3 regions of the Peribacillus sp. NJ11 genome follow, and region 1 is predicted to be linked to each of the others. Evidence: riboswitches for the same ligand, from Rfam matches in the RefSeq annotation. Region 1 holds a riboswitch; each other region holds the start of a gene.
What was found. Region 1 has a riboswitch for thiamine pyrophosphate ahead of tenA (thiaminase II). Riboswitches for the same ligand answer to the same signal wherever they lie in the genome.
Positions count from the first base shown of each region.

Region 2: another riboswitch for thiamine pyrophosphate. It lies ahead of thiC (phosphomethylpyrimidine synthase ThiC); the one in region 1 lies ahead of tenA (thiaminase II).
Region 3: another riboswitch for thiamine pyrophosphate. It lies ahead of thiT (energy-coupled thiamine transporter ThiT); the one in region 1 lies ahead of tenA (thiaminase II).

Region 1 is NZ_JAUCFO010000001.1:5,208,207-5,211,954, forward strand. It holds gene QUF86_RS25450 (GNAT family N-acetyltransferase) at 76-582, shown strand; gene QUF86_RS25455 (aspartyl-phosphate phosphatase Spo0E family protein) at 656-850, opposite strand; gene QUF86_RS25460 (Fur-regulated basic protein FbpA) at 1,111-1,323, opposite strand; SAM riboswitch class I at 1,477-1,581, opposite strand; TPP riboswitch at 1,741-1,845, shown strand; gene tenA (thiaminase II) at 1,942-2,631, shown strand; gene thiW (energy coupling factor transporter S component ThiW) at 2,644-3,165, shown strand; gene thiD (bifunctional hydroxymethylpyrimidine kinase/phosphomethylpyrimidine kinase) at 3,134-3,748, shown strand, end outside.
Region 2 is NZ_JAUCFO010000001.1:311,473-315,220, reverse strand. It holds gene QUF86_RS01515 (histidine phosphatase family protein) at 265-798, shown strand; gene QUF86_RS01510 (HAD family hydrolase) at 982-1,764, shown strand; TPP riboswitch at 1,875-1,989, shown strand; gene thiC (phosphomethylpyrimidine synthase ThiC) at 2,123-3,748, shown strand, end outside.
Region 3 is NZ_JAUCFO010000001.1:21,610-25,357, reverse strand. It holds gene QUF86_RS00130 (histidine kinase N-terminal domain-containing protein) at 1-39, opposite strand, end outside; gene QUF86_RS00125 (cation diffusion facilitator family transporter) at 285-1,169, opposite strand; TPP riboswitch at 1,417-1,519, shown strand; gene thiT (energy-coupled thiamine transporter ThiT) at 1,624-2,202, shown strand; gene QUF86_RS00115 (universal stress protein) at 2,284-2,805, opposite strand; gene QUF86_RS00110 (transglycosylase domain-containing protein) at 3,106-3,748, shown strand, end outside.

The DNA of each region.
Region 1 (3,748 bases):
TCATTCACCGTCCCTTAATAAAAAACCGGCGATACCCTTTATTCTGGAGATAGAATATAGATAGGAGTTTAAATCATGGAAGAGCACATAGAGTTTAGAAAGGCAGAACTATCGGACTTACCCAGGATCGTTGAAATATATAATTCGACAATTGCTTCAAGAATGGTCACGGCGGATACGGAACCTGTATCCGTACAATCGAGGGTTAAATGGTTTGAGGAACATGATTCAGAAAGTCGACCGCTATTTATCATTACTATAGAAGGGGAAACTGCTGGATGGATGAGCTTTCAATCGTTCTATGGGCGGCCGGCCTATAATTCCACGGCTGAAATCAGCATTTATATTGATGATTATTTCCGGGGAAAAGGAATCGGACAAATTTCGATTCAAAAGGCAATTGATGTGAGCCCAAAATTAGGGGTGAAGACTCTATTAGGTTTCATTTTTGCCCACAATGCACCAAGCCTGAAGCTTTTTTCCAAATTCGGGTTTGAAAAATGGGCACATTTACCTCAAGTTGCCGAGCTGGATGGCATTGAACGGGATTTGATCATTCTTGGTAAACGTGTCGATATTTAAATATATTTATTTAAAAGCTATTGCCTTGTGTAGTAGCTTTTTTCTCTGATTAAACGAGGACGAAATAGTGAATTTAGAAATACCTATATACTCTCTGGAGGGAAAAATATTCAGATTCTCTTTTATTTGTCAACGCATTTAACAGCGCATCCAATTCTTGACTTGCTTGAACAGTTAGAAGACTTGTAAAACCATAAACTGCTGCCAATTTGATCATTTCCTCTCTCTTTTCTTCTACTTTTTCTATAGTTACCTTCCGGCAAATCATATAAACACCTCCTAATTTTTCAATATTTTTACACTTTCATCATAATGAAACTCGTAGTTAAAATCAACTATTTTCCGGAAATTAAATGTGTTATTTCATAGGTTAAATGTGACAAAAAGCCTATTTCAGTCTCTAATTATGTATATTTTGTGACATCCTATATATAAACCTAAATAAAAAAAGCATCCACAAGTGTGATACATTGCGAATGCTTACATCATATCCCTATCCCACGAACCCAAAATATAGTCTATCGCTTACTATGTCATCCATTCCGAAGGAGACTCGTTATTAGGTCTATTTATAACAATCTTATATTCATCTTCAAGTACTTTTAACGGGGCATCGTAAAGGTGCCTTTCATCAGAGGTTTTGTATACTCCATTGGCCAATAACTCTTCAATAAGCTTTGCCTTCCTCTGTTCAATCCTCTTAAATAATTCCGCCATGTAAATGGCTCCTTTCCTAGTCATCATAAAGCCTGCTTCTAGTTGAGCTAAACTGTATTAACTGGTTTGATTTTCACCAAATTATATATACCTTTATTATTATGTCACTAAACGTTATTCCGCAAAAATAAAAGCCTCTTCTAATTCAAGAAGAGGCTGACAGTGTCCGTACGGCTCTTCTTATCTTCCAAGCATATGCTTGTTGGATTTAGCACAGTTCCCAAAATGGGTCTGCTGCCGAGGTTTCTTTGGGCCAAGTCCCTCCACCTCTCTGGATAAGAATTCAATATATAATTGATGTAGACATGATTTTATCCCAATAATCATCAAAAGTCAATTACCTGGATCTCCCTTTTTTCCTGAGCCATAAAGGATTCCCTCTTTCAAATACGGGTTGCATTTTCTTGTCTTTCTGATATGATGTCAGTAATTACATACAATTCACACCACTAGGGGAGTCTTTTTTAAGACTGAGATGGAATTAGTTCCGGACCCTTTGAACCTGAACCGGCTCATACCGGCGGAGGGAAGTGGATGATATCGTCCATTTACAGACTTTATCCATCTACCCCGTTCCGTATTCAGGAGCGGGGTTTTTTATTGGGTGTAAACAGGGGGATCCATTCTAAAGGAGGATGAACAATGGAGAATACTAAATTAGAAACATTCAGTGATAGACTTCATGGACGGGCAAAAGAGATTTGGAAAAGGAACCATTCACATCCCTTTGTCCAGGCAATTGGAAACGGCACACTTCCTGAAAAGAAATTTGCCTATTACCTGAAGCAGGACTATATCTATCTCATGGATTATTCCAAGCTCTTTGCTTTAGGTGTCATCAAAGCTCATAATATCGAAACCATGGCAAAGTTTGCGAGTATTTTAAATGAAACCCTTCAAGTTGAAATGGATATCCATCGGCATTATGCTTCAGAATTCGGAATCAGCTCCAAGGAATTGGAAGATACAGAACCCACACCAACCACTCTAGCCTATACGGGTTACATGCTAAATGCAGCTCAGCATGGGACTTTGGCAGACCTGATAGCCTGTCTCCTGCCATGTGCTTGGGATTATTATGAGATCGGTTTGCTATTGAAAGAACAAAATGGTGAAGCATTGGAAAACAATCGCTACTCTGATTGGATAAGGTCATATTCATCTCCTGAATTCGGTGAAGCACACAAGTGGCTGATTGCTTTGTTGGAAGAATTAACTGAAGGCATGCCCGAAAAGGAACTTCTTAGATTAGAAAAGCACTTTTTGGTGACTTCCCGATATGAATATTTATTCTGGGATATGGTTCAAAATGAGCAGGATTGGCCACTGTAGGTCGTTGATATGATGAATCCAATCAAGAAATTGACATTGACCGCCATGATTACGGCTATAACGACTTTAACCAGTTCATTTATTTTCATCCCTGCCGGATTTGCAAAAGTCTTTCCTATTCAACATCTGGCAAATGTCCTGACAGCCGTATTATTGGGACCTGCTTATGCGGTAACACAAGCTTTTTTAGTTTCCATCATTAGAAACATGTCTGGTACCGGTTCAATTTTCGCCTTTCCTGGCAGCATGATCGGTGCACTTTTGGCTGCCGTCGTATATCGAAAAACACAAAGCTTAAAATTCGCTTGTTTAGGGGAAGTGATCGGGACCGGCATTTTCGGTTCCCTAGCCTGTTATCCACTTGCAATCCTCCTATTGGGAGAAAAAGCTGCTCTTTTTGGTTTTTTACCAGCTTTTATGCTTAGTTCATTCGCAGGTGCGATTTTAGCTTTCATATTACTTAAAATACTTCTAAAAAATAATTATATGAAGGGGTTTTTTTATGAAAACAGCATTAACCATCGCAGGCTCTGATTCAGGGGGCGGTGCTGGAATACAAGCTGATTTAAAAACATTTTCTGCACATGGGGTCTTTGGAATGTCAGCAATCACAGCCGTAACCGCACAAAATACAATGGAAGTGCGTTCAATTCAGGCCATCGATACAGCTATCATTTCGGATCAAATTGCAGCCATTTTTGAAGATATTCGTGTCAATGCAGTAAAAATAGGTATGCTTGGATCAAAAGAAATAGTGGAAACAGTCGCTGCGTCCCTTAAAACATTCTTACCTGACATCGTTATCCTTGATCCTGTCATGATTTCCAAAAGCGGCCACCATTTGCTCGACGAAAAAGCCGTCTCTGCCTTAAAAACGGAATTGCTTCCGCTTGCAACACTTGCAACCCCAAATGTACCAGAAGCGGAAGTTCTTACTGGCTTGTCGATTCGAACGAAACAAGATTTTTACAGGGCATGCATATCCATACAAGAACTGGGCCCTAAAGCCGTTTTACTTAAAGGGGGCCATGCAGCGGGAAATCCAAATGATCTCTTTTATGATGGGACTGACTTCCACTGGATAAAGGGAGAACGCATTCATACAAAAAACACACAT
Region 2 (3,748 bases), 4.9 Mb from region 1:
CTTGTTTTTTACGTTTGTTAGTTAAAGTGAAGAAAGGGTATTAAAAAAGCATAGGGATAAACGCTTGGTTATAGCATGTGACGGGACCACTTCTGCAGGACCATTTTCAGCAGTGATCGAATCTGTAAGATTGTTAAAAACACATACTCGCAAGTGCAATTCAGTATGGTTCATGGTTTTCACATACCTGTTTTTGTATAATTTTACATAACTATTGATAAGCCAAAAAGAAACTTATATTTAAAAAGATAAAAAGGAGAATATATGAAAATTGGTTTGGTACGGCATTTTAAGGTTGCACATGAATTCCCTACTGGGAAATCTGTGACGGCGGATGATATGAAGCAATGGTTTGAGGACTATGATGCAGCGGATATTATTTATGGAACGACTTTATTTGGCGTGGAGGAATGGCAGGAATGTTATTGCAGTGATATGTCGAGAGCTGTCAAGACAGCGGAACATATCTATCCAGGTAAGGTTCATCGGATGGAGGAGCTGCGGGAAATACCTTCTCCCCCTCTTAAAGGAAAAGTGAAGCTGCCGTTCATCCTTTGGGCCATCTGGATTCGATGCTGCTCGATGTTCAACAGGCAGACAAGGGCGGAAATTAAGATCGCTGAACAAAGGATCAATAAAGTATTGGATGAAATCTTTACAAAGGGGGATAGGGATGTTCTGATCGTGAGTCATGCCGCCCTCATGATATATATGAGGAAAGAGTTGATCCGACGGGGGTTCACCGGTCCAAAATTCAAGATTGCAAGTAATGGAAAGCTGTATGTATTCGAAAGATGATAAGTGAAGAAATATAGGGTTTTCCATCAGAAAAGGTAAGTCTGATGTCCATCATACATTTTGCTGATTTTAAGAAAGATGCAGGGATTTTCCGAATAATTATTCTTTTTCCATTGGTTGTGGTTTATTATTGTAATAGTGTAATTTTTACGAATTCAATAATAGGGAAAGAGGGTGGACATTTTGGTGAAGGCAGTTTTTTTTGATTTAGATGATACATTACTATGGGATCAGAAAAGTGTAAAAGAGGCTTTTGTTTCTACATGCGAAGTGGCTAAGGAGAAATATGATTTGAATGTCGACGAGTTTGAAGAAGCTGTGCGGAAGGAAGCGCGTGAGCTTTATTCTTCTTACGACACATATGCATTTACTCAAATGATCGGTATCAACCCATTTGAGGGGCTATGGGGAAATTTTCAGGATGATCATGATGAATTCCGGAAGATGGCCGGGATTGCACCGGCTTATCGGAAAGAAGCTTGGACGAGAGGCTTGAAGGCATTAGGGATCGATGACCCGGAATTTGGGCTTGAACTGGCAGAACGTTTCCCGGCCGAGAGACGTAAAAAGCCATTTATTTATGAAGAATCATTCCGTGTGTTAGATGAATTAAAAGGGAAGTACAAATTGCTATTGCTTACGAACGGGTCTCCTGAACTGCAAAATACCAAACTTGAAATTACGCCTGAACTAGTTCCTTATTTCGACCAAATCGTCATTTCAGGTGCGTTTGGAAGAGGTAAACCGGATGCCTCCATTTTTGAGCATGCTTTGGAAATCATGGAGCTGGATAAGGATGAAGTATTGATGGTGGGCGATAATTTAATGACGGATATCCTTGGAGCGTCACGGGTAGGCATAAAGTCCGTTTGGATAAATCGCCATGATAAGGAACGGAATGAGGTGCTTCCAACCTATGAAATCAAGCATTTAGAGGAGCTTTTCCCAATCCTTGAGAGCCTGTAAAATTACTCTTCAAGTAACGAATTTTGGAGAGTTTGAATAAAATATTAGGTCTTTCAAATTATATACAGAATGAAAAGGGTGATATATAGTTACCCTGTAATCAATTAATTTATTTAGACTAGGGGTGTCCAATAAAAGTTGGGCTGAGAGAGAAGCGCTTAAGCTTCTTAACCCTCAGGACCTGATCTGGTTCATACCAGCGTGGGGAAGTTAGAATCTACTAAACAATGACCATTTCAATTGGTCATTTCTGTAGTCATACTAACGTTAGCCGGGTCTTAAATATGAGACCTGGCTTTTTCGTGCGAAATGGATTGGATTTTGTCCTTTTTAAATGAACTTAAAAAGGAGAAATGAAATCATGAGTAATTCAGTAAATGACATGAACGTTTCAATTATGTCCAGTTTTGCTGGGAGTAAAAAAGTGTATGTTGAGGGATCTAGACCTGATATTAAAGTACCTATGCGTGAAATTAAGCTAAGTCCGACTACAGGGGCATTCGGGGAAGAGGAGAATCCGCCTTTACGAGTTTATGACACAAGCGGTTTCTATACGGATTCAGAATATCCCATTGATATTCATAAAGGTCTTGCCCCGATTAGACGCAACTGGGTCATGGAACGGGAAGACGTTGAAGAGTATGAAGGACGTGAAATAAAACCAGAAGATAATGGGTATAGAAAAGTGGATTCACAATCCAAAGTCGAAATATTTCCGGGATTGAAAAGAAAACCATTGCGTGCGATGGAAGGGCAAAACGTAACGCAGCTCCATTATGCCCGTAAAGGTATCGTTACCCCAGAAATGGAATTCATTTCGATCAGGGAAAATGTTGCCCCTGAGTTTGTAAGAGAAGAGGTAGCTAGCGGACGGGCGATCATTCCGGCAAATATTAACCATCCTGAAAGTGAGCCCATGATCATCGGACGGAATTTTCATGTGAAAATAAATGCGAATATCGGAAATTCAGCTGTTAGTTCATCGATTGAAGATGAAGTGGAAAAAATGACTTGGGCTACACGTTGGGGAGCCGACAACATAATGGATCTTTCCACCGGAAAGAATATTCACACGACCCGGGAATGGATTATCAGGAATTCACCTGTGCCAGTTGGAACTGTTCCGATATATCAAGCATTGGAAAAAGTGAATGGAGTCGCGGAAGATTTAAATTGGGAAGTTTTTAGGGATACATTAATCGAGCAGGCCGAGCAAGGTGTCGATTACTTTACCATACACGCTGGTGTGCTTTTGCGATATATCCCTTTAACAGCAAAGCGAGTTACGGGAATTGTTTCCCGAGGGGGCTCCATCATGGCACAATGGTGCTTGGCCCACCACCAAGAAAGCTTTCTCTATACTCACTTTGAAGAGATTTGTGAAATCATGAAGGCATATGATGTCTCTTTCTCATTAGGCGACGGCCTCCGGCCTGGATCCATTGCAGATGCAAACGATGAGGCTCAATTTGCTGAATTGGAAACATTGGGGGAACTGACGAAGATTGCATGGAAGCACGATGTTCAAGTCATGGTTGAGGGACCCGGTCACGTACCTATGCATTTGATTAAAGAAAATATGGATAAGCAGCTGGAAGTATGTCAAGAAGCACCATTCTATACTCTAGGACCATTAACAACGGATATAGCACCTGGATACGATCATATTACTTCTGCAATTGGTGCTGCCATGATTGGATGGTTTGGAACTGCCATGCTTTGTTATGTGACACCGAAAGAGCATCTGGGACTTCCGAATAAAGAGGATGTTCGAGTAGGGGTCATTACCTATAAAATTGCAGCACACGCAGCTGACCTTGCAAAAGGCCATCCGCATGCACAAAAACGGGATGATGCCCTTTCTAAGGCTAGATTCGAATTTCGTTGGAGAGATCAGTTCAATCTTTCTCTCGACCCTGAAAGGGCGGTTGAATATCACGATGAAACTCTACCAGCTGAAGGTGCCAAAACAGCCCATTTCTGT
Region 3 (3,748 bases), 5.2 Mb from region 1:
AGATAAAAAGTGAATGGTCATTTCTCGATTAGATACCATTTTGCCCTCCATACTGTAGGAAAATGAATTTACTTTTGACCCAGAAATTAATGTATTAGAAAAAAATTACAAAATATTAAAATAATTACATCTTGCTTTTATGATAACAGATTAGAGTTCTTTTAACATGTGTCAATTGGATAAATATTCGTCAATCAATCGATAAATACCTTTTTTGACACAGTTTTATTACAGTGATTACATGAATTAATAATAAAAAAAGGTATCCGTAAAGTTAATGACGGTTACCTTTTTTTATGAAATGTATATGGTTCGATATGAACGATCACATGCTGGATATTATATTCCTTCAAAAGATTCTCTTCGATTTTAACCGTAATATCGTGACCTTGGATGACGGTCAAAAGAGGGTTAACATGAACGGTAGTTTCGAGCAGGATTTCACTTCCGTGCATACGGGCCTTAATTTCACTCATGTCTTTAACACCTTCTGTCAATATAATGGTTTGTCCGATCTTTTGCAGGAGCTGCTCGTCGAAACCATCGGTTAAAGAGATGGAGGCATCCCGAAAGATATCCCAGGCCGTTTTGCATATGATGATCCCCACGACTGCTGCAGCTATTGCATCAAGCCAAGGGATTCCCATCTTAGTACCGATGATTCCAATGAAAGCACCGACACTGACAAGGGCATCGGAACGATTATCCTGTGCAACGGCGTAGATGGAAGAGCTGTTGATCTTTTTACTTAATGCTAAGTTATAACGGTAGATTCCGTACATGAAGATTGCAGAGAATAGGGCGACATAACCGGTAAGCATATTGGGAACGGTTGTTGAATCTTGCTGGAAGAAGGATTCTATAGCACTGAATACAACCTGCAGGCCTACGGTGATCATGATGAAGGCAGCTACCAACGAGGCTACGGTTTCCGCCCGTAAATGTCCATATGAATGATTATCATCTGGAGGTCTCTTCGAAATTTTCAAACCAATCAATACGGCTATGGAAGCGATGATATCGGTCGTATTATTTAAACCATCTGCCCAAAGTCCTTTAGAATCACCGAAATAACCAAATGACAATTTAAGGGCAGACAAGAATATGTAAGCGGCGATGCTTATGTAGGCGCCTTTTTCAGCTGAAATCGAATGTTTATCCATGTCCATTCCCTCCCCAATGTAAATTAGGCTTAATAAAGATATCAAAACAAACCTTAGTGAGTCTATAGAAAAATTGTCGTATTTAACCATCTAACTTGGTTAATTGCAGATGTATTGAAGGTATGTAAAGAAGTTGTTTATAAGAAAGAATATCTCCATAAAATGGGAATGACAAGTTGTTGACATATACAATTTCTTTAGTTGTCAATTAAAGAAACTAGTAGTATATTCTAACCGAGGATCGAAAAATAAATACTTCCACAAGGGGAGCCAAAAAGGCTGAGAGTGAACGGTTGAGTTCAGACCCTATGAACCTGATAGTTAGCACTAGCGTAGGGATGTGGTTTTGGATACAAGCAATACTGGGCATCCATTACCGCCCCGGTGTTGCTTTTTTTGCGCAAAATTGGCAGGGGGAACTCATGGACACTTTTTCATTTTTGGAGAAAGGAGTGGCATGATGAAAAATAAAACGTTATTCATGACAGAGGTCGCCATTTTTGCTTCATTGGCTTTATTACTGGATATGGTCTCTGGATTCATTTTTTCAAGAATCTGGCCTCAAGGGGGTTCGATTTCAATAGCCATGGTACCTATTTTTCTGATGGCATATCGTTGGGGCATAAAAGGTGGGATGTTAGCCGGATTGTTACTTGGACTATTGCAGATTGTAAGTGGTACAGCATGGATCGGAACACCGATTCAAGGCTTCATTGATTATTATCTTGCCTTTATGGTTGTCGGGATATCCGGTGTATTCATGAACAAGTTTGTAAACAGCTATAAAGAGGAAAAGCGTTCCAAAGCGAAATTATACGGGATTGGTGGCATGTTTTTGGGCAGCTTCCTGAGGTTTCTCTGTCATTTCACTTCTGGAATCGTGTTTTTTGGATCTGCAGCGCCAAAAGGACAGCCAGTAGCGGTTTATTCATTCATTTATAATGGGACTTATATGCTGATCAGTTTTATTTTATCGGCCATTGTGGTGATGATGTTATATTCGGCAGCTTCAAATGTATTACTGAAAAAAGCCTATTAACAAGAAAGCCGGATTCTACAAGAATCCGGCTTTTTTTCGGAGAATGACCAAACGATACGTACAGGGCGAACTGGCTCAATCTCATTTTGCAATGAATACCGAACAGGGGGCGTTTTTCGCAATTGAACTACTTGTACTTCCCAGAAAGAATTTTTCCAAACCGCTTTTAGAGCTATTGCCGACGACGATGAGGTCGGCCGCAGTTCTTTCTGCATATTCACATATGCTATCTGGCGCATGTCCTTCCAATATCTCGAATTTCCCCTTGACTTGACATTCACTTAGCAATCTCAACGTATTACTTTCTGCGTTCCGAACACTATTCTCGATGGGGGAAGGGGTGTCAATTACCTTTTGTTCTCGCTGTTCAACTTCAACGACGGGATGTGTCTGAACGGGATCGACATAAAATCCTGCAGCGGGTACGAATCCAGGAGCTGTGACGTTTCCCATGATACTCTGTTCAACCTTATCATTTAGGACATGGACTACGGTCAGCTCAGCTTCAGGAAAGGCCTTTTTGATTGTTGCTCCATATTCCACGGCCTGTGTACTCTCTTCATTTCCATCAAAAGCGACGACAATATTTTTTACGTCTTTCATAATATCATCTCTCCCATTTATAAGTCTTTAAGGTGTTATACCCACTTTTAAATGGCTTCACGCCTTTAATTGGTATATAGATCGCCAATTACGGGTAAAGGATAGATACGAGCATTGTTAAAATGGTTGGATGAAATCCTGGTCCTTCAATTAGTTGGCGTGCTTTATTTTTCATTCGGAAGGAATATCATCAGCAAGGAAGCCGGTACGCGAGTATAGTGCTAAAAGAAAAAGCGACTGAGCTGCAGCCTTTTAGTCAATCGACGAGTTTTCTTTAATAAAAAGGGTAAAATATTTTTAATGAAACATGTCGCAGATGGGAAAATGGGGGTACAAATGAGAGGGTTAGTGAAATTAGTTCTAATTATAATATTGGCGATTGTGGTTTTAGGCGCCGGTTCACTCTTGTATTTCAGGCAGGGTGCAGATATAAGCCATCTTGAAAATAATCTTCAGCAACCGACAGGAATCTATGATCTGGATGGGAATCTTGCCAGTACGATCACGGCAAATAAATCCGAAGGTGTTGCGATAGATGAAATACCGGAACATATGAAACAAGCGGTGGTTTCCATTGAGGATCACCGTTTTTATGAACATCACGGTATAGATTATCAAGGGATCTTGCGAGCCTTGGTTAAAAATGCGAAGGCTGGAAGTGTTGTTGAAGGCGGGAGCACGCTCACCCAGCAGCTTGTGAAAATCACGATGCTGGAATCGGATCGAACATTGAAGAGGAAGATAGGAGAGTTTTTTCTAGCCCAGGAAGTTGAAAATCAATATACGAAAGATGAAATTCTGGAAATGTATTTGAATCAAGTTTATTTTGGCCATGGGGCATGGGGAATCAAAAAGGCTGCAAATATTTATTTTTCCAAAGAGGTCTCTGAATTGACCGTTGCCGAGGGAGCCTTGCTGGCGGGTGTCATTAATCTACCATCCA